Regions from separate parts of the Sulfobacillus sp. hq2 genome, predicted to be linked through region 1. Evidence: riboswitches for the same ligand, from Rfam matches in the RefSeq annotation. Region 1 holds a riboswitch; each other region holds the start of a gene.
What was found. A riboswitch is a leader RNA that binds a small molecule or an ion and turns the genes downstream of it on or off. The one in region 1 is predicted to bind S-adenosylmethionine.
Positions count from the first base shown of each region.

Region 2: another riboswitch for S-adenosylmethionine. It lies ahead of CO251_RS16410 (synthase); the one in region 1 lies ahead of CO251_RS00555 (O-acetylhomoserine aminocarboxypropyltransferase/cysteine synthase family protein).
Region 3: another riboswitch for S-adenosylmethionine. It lies ahead of metK (methionine adenosyltransferase); the one in region 1 lies ahead of CO251_RS00555 (O-acetylhomoserine aminocarboxypropyltransferase/cysteine synthase family protein).
Region 4: another riboswitch for S-adenosylmethionine. It lies ahead of CO251_RS07920 (PLP-dependent aspartate aminotransferase family protein); the one in region 1 lies ahead of CO251_RS00555 (O-acetylhomoserine aminocarboxypropyltransferase/cysteine synthase family protein).

Region 1 is NZ_NWUL01000008.1:58,058-61,059, forward strand. It holds gene CO251_RS00550 (bifunctional 2-polyprenyl-6-hydroxyphenol methylase/3-demethylubiquinol 3-O-methyltransferase UbiG) at 1-271, shown strand, start outside; gene CO251_RS00555 (O-acetylhomoserine aminocarboxypropyltransferase/cysteine synthase family protein) at 321-1,610, opposite strand; SAM riboswitch class I at 1,682-1,782, opposite strand; gene CO251_RS00560 (response regulator transcription factor) at 1,839-2,501, opposite strand; gene CO251_RS00565 (GAF domain-containing sensor histidine kinase) at 2,541-3,002, opposite strand, start outside.
Region 2 is NZ_NWUL01000048.1:119,853-122,854, forward strand. It holds gene CO251_RS16405 (methionine synthase) at 1-486, opposite strand, end outside; gene CO251_RS16410 (synthase) at 511-1,482, opposite strand; SAM riboswitch class I at 1,622-1,727, opposite strand; gene CO251_RS16415 (hypothetical protein) at 1,852-2,142, shown strand; gene CO251_RS16420 (hypothetical protein) at 2,364-2,753, shown strand; gene CO251_RS16425 (PLP-dependent aspartate aminotransferase family protein) at 2,796-3,002, shown strand, end outside.
Region 3 is NZ_NWUL01000045.1:18,540-21,541, forward strand. It holds gene CO251_RS12630 (glycosyltransferase) at 1-375, opposite strand, end outside; gene metK (methionine adenosyltransferase) at 441-1,640, opposite strand; SAM riboswitch class I at 1,715-1,816, opposite strand; gene spoIIID (sporulation transcriptional regulator SpoIIID) at 1,949-2,206, opposite strand; gene CO251_RS12645 (M23 family metallopeptidase) at 2,304-2,888, opposite strand; gene CO251_RS12650 (YwmB family TATA-box binding protein) at 2,985-3,002, opposite strand, start outside.
Region 4 is NZ_NWUL01000031.1:213,183-216,184, forward strand. It holds gene tnpA (IS200/IS605 family transposase) at 1-97, shown strand, start outside; gene CO251_RS07915 (GGDEF domain-containing protein) at 187-1,173, opposite strand; SAM riboswitch class I at 1,330-1,425, shown strand; gene CO251_RS07920 (PLP-dependent aspartate aminotransferase family protein) at 1,492-2,679, shown strand; gene CO251_RS07925 (non-heme iron oxygenase ferredoxin subunit) at 2,721-3,002, opposite strand, start outside.

The sequences.
Region 1 (3,002 bases):
CAAGCAGTTGGCACCCAATGGAATCGTTTGTGTGATTTCTTCGGTGGATGATAATACCTTGTGGTCAAAATTGTTTGCTATAGAAGTGGCGAGTACGAGCCCAAAAGGACGGACATATAGTGTGCGTACGCTCGGGATTCTTGCAGCGCGGGAACATTTGGCCTTGATGCGCATGAAAACCCATGGCCCGTATACTCTCATAGTATTGAGGCGAATGACGCTGGCTGGGCGGCGTAAGGACCGTGACACCATGCAGTTAGTCGAATACTGACCCAAAAGGGGCCAGTGTGGGCGTTTTAGGTTCACACTGGCCACAATAGTTAGGCGTGAGTGGACGCGTTTAATGCTTGCTCCAAATCGGCCCACAGGTCGTGAGCATTCTCCAGCCCTACGGATAACCGAATGAGGTCACCCCCGGCGCCCGCTAGTTCTTGTTCTTGCGGACTTAACTGTTGATGGGTTGTCGATGCCGGGTGAATGGCCATAGACCGGGCATCGCCGACGTTGGCCACAATAATCCAGAGCTGCAAATGATTCATGACTTGCTCGGCTTGTGCGCGTCCACCTTTGACACCGAAATTGAGCATGGTACCAAAGAGGTTTTCCCGTAAATACTTGCGCGCGTTCAAATGGGCGGGGTCGGCTGGCAGGCCGGGATAATTGACCCAACTGACGAGGGGATGATGGGCTAGGCGGTCGGCAATGAATGCGGCAGACTGGCTTGCTTCTTTCATGCGCAATGCCAATGTTTCAAGCCCTAATAGAATCAAAAACGCATTGAAAGGGGCTAATGCGGCGCCTGTATCTCGCAGGGTTTTCACGCGCAAGCGTAGGGCATAGGAGCTGGGTTGTTCGCCGAACACAATGCCGTGGTAGCTTGCATCAGGCTCCGAATAGAGAGGGAATTTTGGTACATTGTAATTAAATCGGCCCGAGTCAATGACGATGCCGCCGAGTGAGGTGCCATGTCCGCCAATCCATTTCGTCAGTGAATGGATGACAATATCTGCCCCGTATGCGATGGGCTGCTCTAAATATGGAGTCGCAAAGGTATTATCCACGATAAGCGGCACGTGGTGACGATGCGCAAAATCTGCCCACGCGGCGATATCGGTCACATTGAGCCGAGGATTGCCAATTGACTCCACGAAGACACCGCGCGTGTGCTCGGTGATCAGGGCATCGGCCTCAGCAAGGTCGTTGTCGGCCACAAACCGGACAGTGATGCCGAAATCCTTAAGCGTGGAGGTAAAGAGTGTCCAGGTACCTCCATATAAAGACGTCGAGGCAATAATGTCATCACCCGCTCGACAGAGATTCAAAATGGCCGCCGTAATAGCTGCCATGCCTGATGAAAAGGCGACAGCCGCTTGGCCGCCTTCGAGCGCGGCTAGACGTTGTTCCAGAATATCGGTGGTGGGATTCATGATACGGGTATAAATATTGCCAGGTTCTTCAAGATTAAAGAGCCGGGCTGCGTGTTCGGAATCTTTAAAGGCATAACCTACCGTTTGATAAATCGGGGTCGCGACGGCCGATGTTGCCGCATCCGGTGTGTATCCACCCCGGACAGCCGTTGTTTCGAATTGCCAATGGTTTGGCTTTTCCATTAATTTAAAGCCTCCTTATCAAGGTGACGCATAAAAAAACACCAGTAAGAGCCGGCTCTTCTGGTGTCGGCCTCTCATTTCTCAGCAATATGCTGCAGGAATTGGCACCATAACCATCAAGGCCGGTTGCCGGGCATCATCGGGCCAGTCCCTCCGCCACTCTCCATAAGAGGTTTTCAATTGAATAACAGGATAAAGAATGTCAGGTATTTCGTCAATATGGATTAGTTAGTTTTCCTCATTGGTTTCGGGTGCATTATAGCGGGCAAAATGGGCAGCCGCTTCGGAACGCCTGGTATATCCTAATTTACTGAGAATGTTGCTGACATAATGCTTGACCGTTTTATCACTCAAGAAAATTAGTTGGCCAATCTCTTTGTTGGTTCGGCCTTGGGCAATGAGTTCGAGGACTTTCTTTTCCTGCGCAGTGAGCGTTTCCACGGCATCGGTAGTGACTTTAGGATTGCGAAGGCGCTCGAGCAACTGTGATGTGACTTCAGGGCCAAATAATGCGCCACCTTGAGCGACCGTGCGGATGCCGTCAATAACAGCGCGTCCGCGGGATTCCTTGAGGAGGTAGCCTGAAGCCCCGGCATTCACCGCGTCAACCACCAAATCTTGGCTCCCAAATGAGGTGAGCATAATAATGCGGAGATTGGGATCTTGATCTTTAAGCTTGCGGCAGACTTCCATGCCATTGATATCCGGCAAACGAACGTCTAGGACCACAACATCAACATTACCTGGAATATGGTCGATGGCCTCTTGGCCGCTTTCCCATTCTTGGGCCATAACCATATCGGGCTGGCGTTCAATCATATTGCGCAGACCAATGCGTACGACTTCATGATCATCGACAATAGCAACGCGTATCGGATTATCCTCGGGCATTGTTTGTGCCCTCCTTAAATAAAGAGTTCTTACCCCTCATTATAGCCAGGGGGCGGTAAGGGTGACAGTTGTACCTTCATGCAATCGACTTTGGATATCCACGTGCCCATGCCATCGCTCCATGCGCTTAGACATGTTCCGTACCCCGAAGTGCGTATGGGAGGCATCTGGCTGCGGAACAAAGCCCTCGCCGTCATCGATGATTTGCACTTGGTATGATTCCGCAGTGGAATGCCAATGCACCAATATGTGATGAGCATGGCCATGGCTACGCGCATTGGAGACGGCTTCTTGTATGCTTAACAGCAAATCGTGAATACGTTCGGGGTGTAAGTCCAAATACCGGGAATCATCAAATTCCATGGAAATGTCATCCATTGGCCCTTGGCGCCTAAGCATGTCCGTCAGGGCAATTTTAAAGTCAATGGATGTCGACTCGAGACTTTGGATAAAGAACCGAATGTCGGTCATGAGAAGGCTTAACGTTTCGCTGATGCGCAT
Region 2 (3,002 bases), on a different contig from region 1:
CTCGTGCACCAGATGAGCTAAATCCAGCACGAGAGAACGACGGTCGGGATAATAGGCATTGAAAGACCAGTCACAAATGGTATAAGGACCGGTGAGCATCCCCTTCACAGGACGGGCCGTCAATTGGGCCGCTTTTTGCCATGATGCGACCGTTAGCCCCGCTGCATCTCCCAAGGCCACAGTGCCTTCGACGATGGGTTTGTGATAATAGCGGTTGCCGTATGACCGAACCGGCAATGACTCCGAAAACCCTTGCCAATTCTCCGCGAAATAAGCGACCATATCGCCTCGCTCCATCTCGCCATGCACAAAAATATCGATGCCCAGTTCTTCTTGCAAATCCATGACTTTTTTCGTCGCGGCCTCTTCCGCTTGTTGCAACTGTTCGCGCGAAATCTCACCGCGGCGAAAACGCGCACGCGCAGCCATAAGTTCCGGAGGCTTGGGAAAACTGCCCACACTAGTGGTCTGTAAATATTTGGCCATTGGGTTGTTTGTCCTTTCTGTCGGTTAACCGTTGATCAGGGTTTTGAGGTCCTGTAAAAGACGTACTTTCGCCGCCGCCCGGTCAGGAGGCAAAAATTCCAATCCACAGTTGGGGTGTACCCAAACCCGATCAGAACCTTGGCGACGCAATACCGGTTCCAAGATGTCGACCACCTGATGAGCATCTTCCATTCTCACATTGCGCCCATCAATGATTCCCACGCCCACTGAAGCAGGCAGGGTGTGAGACGCCAGGCGATCAAGAATGGCCGGTTCGCTTACGGCATCAAAAGATAGCCGCGCAAAGGGTAATGCTGCCAACGTGTCCAGCCACGGTGACGAGGGTCCCCAATACAGAGCTAACGACTGCTCCAGTGGTCCTTCCAACGCTAGGAGCTTCTGGTACGCTTCTTGAACGAACGCTGTGGGCCAACGATCCGCATAGCGCGCCAGCGCCGGCTCATCCCACTGCACCTCAACAATACCCGTATCAGCGAGGTGACGGACGGTCAACCGCATGACATCAACCAAGTCACTTAATAGCGTTTCCTCATTGTGGTAATTTTTGTCTTCCACCATAGATAAAAAGGTAAAGAGGCCCGGAAGGACAATTGTCACGGGAATACGAGATAAAGAGGCCGCTTCGCGACTCCATGCCGCTAGCGTTCCCCCTTGATATTGTAGGCGACCTGTGACGACCGGATGACGTACGTAAAAGTTGTTGTCAAACAGCCGCAGTAGACCCGCACTGTACACATTATCCAAGTCCCGAACGACGGGATCAAAGAGATCGTACCAGCGGATCTGGCCATCTGTGGTCCTATCACACTGTGCATCAGCGGCTAAGTCCACGACCCGTTTTACAACACTTTCATAGGTCGAGTACAGTTGCTCCGGCGAGATTTGCCCTTTTTCGAAACGTTGAATAGCAGTCCGGACACTCGGCCCCGGACCCGCCGGAATTTTCGGATAAGACCCCATAATCGTTGTCTTCATTATATAATTTCTCCCCTGTTCTGATCTCACCGGCATCAAAGTCGTTGAGGAAATGAAGCTGGACGCGTGGCGTGGACCAGACAGAGCCCGGCACATCCAACCATAAAAAAACGCCTACTTAGAGAAGAGGCGTTAGCTCTTCTCATCTTAAAGAATACGAATCCGTATTCTTCCGGAATTGGCACCCACCCTATGGGGGTTGCCGGGTTTCATCGGGCCAGTCCCTCCACCACTCTGGATAAGAAGTAAATCTTATTGAATTGTAAGCAAAATACCATGGCGTCGCGAAATGGTCAAGAGACATTGCATAAAATAATATAATTGCCATTTTTTGGTATGGATGATAGAGTATCCATAGGAGGTGGCACCATGTCGTCATCGGGCTCGTCTTTATCCAAAGAACGGCGCCACAGCGTGCTGGATTCCGACTCTAAACCAGCTCGCCGCCGCCATGTGTTCCGTTGGTTCGTCGTCATTGTTGCCGTTCTCGGCTCTGTCTTGTTATGGCAGTTGAATTTTTTCATCCACACCTTAGGGGATGCCCAGCGCAGTCTCGAGTCATGGCAAGGAGTCCGCGCCATATTAGGCTCCTTTTTAACCTTTGCTGCTATGCAAATCAGCCACACGGCCTTGACCTTGTGGCATCACGTCTTCCATTAAGCGACTCCCGCTGCCCTTAATGCGGCGGGAGCTCTTGCTCTCCTTCCCCTACCTCTCGCCCATTCTTTCTATACAAAAATCCTCCGTCTAGGAGTTTCGTGCCTTGCACACAGCCCCATCTTCGCTGAAAATAGGAGTGATGATTGCGGGACTACCTGTCCACAATACTTAGGCCATGCGCATTAGTGAACCGACAGCGCAGGAGAAAGAAGGCGTGCCACATGGATGATAATGCGGGAATGTCTTTTGAGATTCTCGCGGCTGGACTGGAGGATGTCCGCCATGACGTCCCAATGCTTATGACCGTCTTGGCGCATAAGCTGGAGGCGTCGTTGCCCGAAAACGTGCGGGTGGTTCGTCAGTCGGGCCTCTTCTCCAAAACGTCATCCATTAAGTCGATCACCCTAACCTTTGACAATGTACGCTACCAACTTAGTGCCAAGGGCGGTCAACTGCTTCCCGAACGGCAAAAGATCGTGCACGACGTCGTATTAAAGACGGACCGTATTCCCTTAGACGCCTGGCTACGTGACGTGCTCAATTATTTATTGGAAGAAAGCCGTCGCCATGAAAATGCCCGTGATATTTTGGATCGTTTTCTCACTTCTTGATCGGCTGATATTGCCCCAGAAAGGACGATTTTTGTGCATCATATGAGGAGCCCTCAGTGGCATCCTGAAACTCTTGCTGCTCACTGCGGCGTCGGACAAGATCTCGCATATGGATCTGTTAGCACCCCGATTTATCAAACGGTGACGTATCAGCATCCGGGTGAGAACCTTGGCCAATACGACTATAGCCGGACCGAAAACCCAACCCGCCACAGCGCGCAAGAGGCTATCAACCGTCTTGATGGAGGT
Region 3 (3,002 bases), on a different contig from region 1:
CATTTCCACCCAAATCACGACATCGTGGCGGCATAACTCAAGAACATGGCTTTTGTCACGTCCGGAATCCGCAATAAGCAACCATGGATATTGACGCTGCAAACGGTCAAGAATGGCCACGGTTTGGTCCGTGGATCCGCCATCGGCAATAATCAGCTCCACGGTGTTCTGATCCCACATCTCAAGACGCCATAACCCCGTCAAATCGATGACGGCTTGTTCAATCAGATGTTCTTGATTCATCACGTGCAGTACGATGCTGACAGACAGCGCTTCCACTCCTGCCGGCTGCAAAACACGCGCATAGACCCATTCAAGCACCACAACAGCTCCGTACAGCGACAGAGCCAACCCAAGCGCTCCCCACCAGGTCACCGCGATTCCCCTTTCCACATTCTGTCCCATTATACGAACAGACTGCGGAAAAGATGACCAAAAGACTAATCTGCGGGCTTGACAGCCGCGCGGTCTAGAAGGGCATCAACACGGTTCAATTGTTCCCATGGCAAAGCCACATCAGTCCGGCCAAAATGACCATACGCTGCCGTCTGAAGGTAAATCGGCCTCCTCAGGTCAAGATCTTCGATAATACCGAGCGGTCGCAGGTCAAAAACCTCGCGGACAATTTTGGCTAGGGCCACGTCCTCTAAGCGTCCGGTTCCAAAGGTATCTACCATAACCGATATAGGTTCGGCGACACCAATCGCATAAGAAATTTGAATTTCGGCGCGCTCAGCCAATCCTGCCGCGACCAAGTTTTTAGCCACCCACCTTGCCGCATACGATGCCGATCGGTCGACCTTCGTGGGATCCTTGCCAGAAAATGCCCCACCTCCATGCCTCGCATAACCGCCATAGGTATCGACAATAATCTTCCGGCCTGTTAAGCCTGAATCTCCATGGGGCCCCCCTACCACGAACCGACCGGTTGGGTTAACCAATATCCGCGTGTTAGAGAGATCCCAGTGCGGAGCAATCACCGGCCGAATCACTTCCTCGATGACCGCTTCCTGAACCATTTCAAGCGTGGCAGACGCATGATGCTGGGTCGACACCAAAATCGTATCAATACCAATCGGCTTAGCGTTCTCATAGCGTACAGTCACTTGGGTTTTGCCATCAGGCCATAGAAATGGGACGGTTTCCGTCTTGCGGACCTGCGCCAGTCGATAGCTCAGCTGATGAGCCAACGAAATAGGTGCTGGCATAAACTCCGGGGTTTCATTGCAAGCATACCCAAAGACCATGCCTTGGTCTCCTGCCCCGATTAAGGCGCGAGCATCGGCTGAGCCTTGCCGCACTTCCAATGCCTCGTTGACGCCCATGGCGATATCCGCCGATTGCTCGTCAATCGACGTCAGAATCGATACTGTATCCGCATCAAATCCCATTTTGGCACGGGTATACCCAATATTGCGGATGGTGTCTCGCACCACCCGAGGAATATCGACGTACGTCACCGTAGAAATTTCCCCGACCACTAATGCTAGTCCGGTCGTAACAACCGTTTCCGCGGCAACGCGCGCAACGGGATCCTCCGCGAGAATCCGGTCTAATATGGCGTCTGAAATTTGATCGGCAATTTTGTCCGGATGCCCCTCCGTAACCGATTCAGACGTAAACAGAAAATTGTGCCCCAACTCATGCCCTCCTTGCAAATTCCCACAATAAACAAAAAGACCCCTTCCGAGAGAAGAGGCGCTACGCTGGTATTCTCTCATCCGTCCCCGTAAGTGAGGTCGGGATTGGCACCTTGGCATGGGTAGCCGGTTGCCGGGCTTCATCGGGCCTGTCCCTCCGCCGCTCTTGATAAGAGCTTCATGGTCAATTGTCTTCCCGAGTATATAGCGTTTCCCCAAACGCTGTCAACATCCACGACACGTGGTTTAAGCGGGTCTCCCCGGGGATGGTGCCAGCTCCCATCCCCGGCATCCGGCCTATAAATAGGCTAAACCGGGCGGTTCGTTAGAAATTTCTGCCTGGTTGCCTCTCCACCCCGAAGATGACGCTCGGCCTTATTCACTTCTAGGACTTTTTTCACTTCTGTGGCTAATGCTTGATTGACTTTAGGTAATCGTTCGGTGACATCCTTGTGGACCGTGCTTTTGGATACGCCAAAAACCTTTGCAGTATCACGAACGGTTGCGCCGTTATTCAGAATATAATTTCCGATGTCCACAACACGCTGCCAGATATGGTCCTTCACATTTCCGGCCCCTTTCTCCCCCCGAACTTGGTAGAGTATATGGGCCGCAAAAAAATAAATGCCAGAGCAAATAATCCTGCTCTGGCATTTCATGGGTTCACGAGGAAGGGTGCATAAAACCTTCCGGGTTGGTTGCCATAGACCCGTGAAATACTTGGAAGTCTAAGTGAGACCCCGGTTGGCGGCTATAAATACTGCTGCCCCCTACACTCCCTACGACTTGTCCTTGCTTAATCATCTGACCCGCCTTGACACTGGCGCTGCCCAAATGTCCATAGACCGTTTCATAGTCATTGCCATCCTTCACAGTCACGGACAGTCCTTGATGATCGACATTGTCGACTTGCGTGACCACTCCACCCCAAGCCGCATGCACGGGTGTCCCCGCTTTTGCGGAAACCGTTATGCCCGGATTGTAGTACCACTCATTGAGGGCGCCCGAATACTGCCATCCAAAGGGATTGGACACGGTGCCGTTAATCGGCATCAGCAACGGGGCCGTAGTGTCGTTAAGGGCGGGAGCCTGAGCTGCTTGATGTCCACGCGCACTGGGCACGTGATGCGCGACCGGCACGGTCACTGTATGCGATGACCGGTGTGTCAGTGCAAATGTTAGAATGCCTCCCCCCACTACTGCGACTCCCCCAATGATTCCGAACATGGTGAGACGACGATTCGCCATAGTGTCTGTTCCTCCACTTTCGTATGCGCTGCTGCGCCGAGGATATTCATATCCTCTTAATTCCAGTGTGCCCAGGAACTGGTAGTTCAAACACACTCAATAAGTCACGGTCAC
Region 4 (3,002 bases), on a different contig from region 1:
CAGTCTCTGGTCGCCGAGTTATTTTGCGGGATCGGCTGGTGGAGCACCCCTCTCCATCATTCGGCAATACATCGAACAACAGGAAACCCCGGATTGACCCTTGCGGGGTCAGCGCCTGATAGCTCCGCCCTGAACGGCGGAGCTATCAGGCGCATTTGATAAAAAGGTATCTGTCACCATACGGTTTTAGGCACTAGATAGGGGATAAAAGCGGGGTGGCGACAGAGTAGAAACGCATCCTTTGCCATGATTTTTCGATTGATATAGCGCTTTATCAGCTTGGCGATAGAGATCTTGAAAGCGTCTGCCGTCGTCAGGATAGCGCGCAATGCCGCCCGAGACACCGAACGGGAATGTCTTAGAGGGTAAGGCTTGAGCCATGTGTCGAAGATGGGATATCACCTGTTCGGGTTGTCCGGCAAAGGTGAACCATAGGCCAAATTCGTCTCCACCAATCCGTGCGAGACCGTCATGCGAACGGATGAGGGATCGCCACGATTGTGCCGTTTGTTGCAGAAAGTGGTCGCCAGCTGGATGCCCAAACTGGTCATTTACCGCTTTGAACCCGTCTAAGTCTAAAAGGATCAAGAGGCCTGGAATATTTGAATACAATTGGTCATGTCGTTCGATTAACTCTTCCAGCCCTCGGCGGTTTAGAAGTCCCGTCAGCGGGTCTTGATAGGCATAAGCCATTAAGTCAGCAACCTTTTGGCTTTGTTGGGCAATTTCGTGGTGGAGAAGATCATTATAACTATCCAGTGCTGTAGCTACGTCCCAGAGCCAGCGGGTCCTTACTAACCGTAAGGGGGGCAGACCATCACCCCACTTTTCCTGCATTTCATGGTAGGCAGGGAAGTATTCGTTGAAGAGACGGATAAACCAAGACGGGCTGATGTGCGCACGCATATGAGCTGTCCCCATATGCCTACTAGTTTCGGATGATATAGCGAGCCTAGGATCTTGCGCGAGGGTGTGAAAGTGCCCTTGTAACATTTGCGTAAAGCGTTCCCATGTGACAGTTTCAATGATGGTACGCATTCCATCATGAGCCTCGGCAACGGTCAGTGCACGACCAACAAATTGTGTATGAATGGCATACAGTCCGTCGCGATGGGTTTGCCATATTTCCTGGTCGCTATCACTCCACGGGAAAAGCGGATTGGTTGATTCCATGAATGCCCCATTCTTCCTAATGTGAAATCCTTCTTTCTATCATGGCATTCATTGTTGGAAATAGCAAGAACTGCCATTTATTGCCTTAGATGCGAAGATAATTGATGGAAGACGTTGATTGCCGTATCAGTTTATGATAAAGTCAGCTTGCTTAGCCTCTTATCGAGAGTGGCGGAGGGACTGGCCCGATGAAGCCCGGCAACCCCTTGGGGTGCTAATTCCTGAAAGACGTAATGTCTTTCGAGATGAGAGGGAACGGGTTGTTGTCCGTCCTCCCTCGGTGGGAGCTTTTTTTTATGGAAAAGGAGGCGGACATCTATGCCGCAATGGGAACGTGATACGTGGTTGGTTCATGCTGGGACCGATTTTTTTGGAAATTTAGAACCTACGGCTCTTCCGATTTATCCATCCACGAGTTATCGATCACGATCAGGCGAAGAGCTAGATCAATTGATGGGTGGAACTCGCGAAGGTTTTTCTTACGCCCGTCATGGGAACCCCAATGTAGCGGCTTTGGTTGAGGCTATGAAGGTGTTGGAGCATGCCGAAACCGGTATTGCCACAGCTTCTGGTATGGCGGCTATTGATGCGGCTCTTTACGCAACGGGATTAGCACCGCACGATCGTGTTCTGGTCTCCCAAGATATTTATGGGGCCTCATTAAGTCTGTTATCAAGCCTATGGGCTGAGTTTGGCGTTGAGACTGCCGTCGGTGAGTTTACCGACGCTGATGTATTCGTGTCCATGTTGGCCGAGGTTCGGCCGAAAGCGGTTCTAATCGAGACCATTTCTAACCCTCTTCTGAAAGTGCTTGATGTGCCAGAGCTGGTAAGGTTGGCGCATGGCCATGGCGCGCAGGTCATTGTGGATAATACATTTGCTACACCCGTGATGTACCGACCTGCGGAGTGCGGGGCTGACCTGGTGGTTCATAGTGCTACCAAGTATTTAGGAGGGCATGGCGATGCCATGGGGGGCGTTGTTTTAGGGCGCCAGCAACATGAGGAGCGCTTGCACCAATATCTCAAATTGCGTGGGGCGGTCTTAGGTCCTTTTGAATCATGGCTTATCCACCGAGGCCTGCGGACATTAGGAGTCCGCTTTGAAAAGCAAAGCGCAAATGCGTTGCAGGTAGCTCAAAAGCTCCAAGCGTCTGGTCTCTTTACGCACGTTTATTACCCACTATTTGCAGATCATCCCACGTACGCAACGGCTCAGCGACTGCTCCCTAACATGGGCGGTGCTGTGGTTACACTGGAATTGTCGGGCGGAAAAGACCGTGTATTTCGTTTTATGGACCGCCTAGAACTCATTGCTTCGGCAACGACGGTGGGGGACGTCTACTCTTTGTGCCTATATCCGTTAATTGCTTCACACCGCAACCAAACTCCGGAGCAACGGGCACAAATGGGCATTACAGACGGAACCATTCGTATTTCTATAGGGCTAGAAGACCCAGGAGACATTGCCGGTGACTTGATTCAGGCTGCCACGTTATCGGCTTAATGAAAAAGCACAACCAGACACGAGCTGGTTGTGCTTTTTGGCTATCCTTCGATGTCAATGAAGAGATCTGAACCTTCAACTTTTACCGGGTAGGTGCGAATGGGAGCATAAGCGGGAAAATGCTTCGCCTCCCCAGTCCGCACATCAAATTGACCGCCATGCCTCGGACAATGAATGATGTATCCGACAAGGTCTCCTTCACACAGAGAGGCTTCGGCATGGGAACACAAATCATCTGTGGCGAAATATTCGCCGTTGACCTGATATAACGCAATGTCATCGTCTTCCATCGGCACAAGAAACGGTTCACCGGCAACGATATC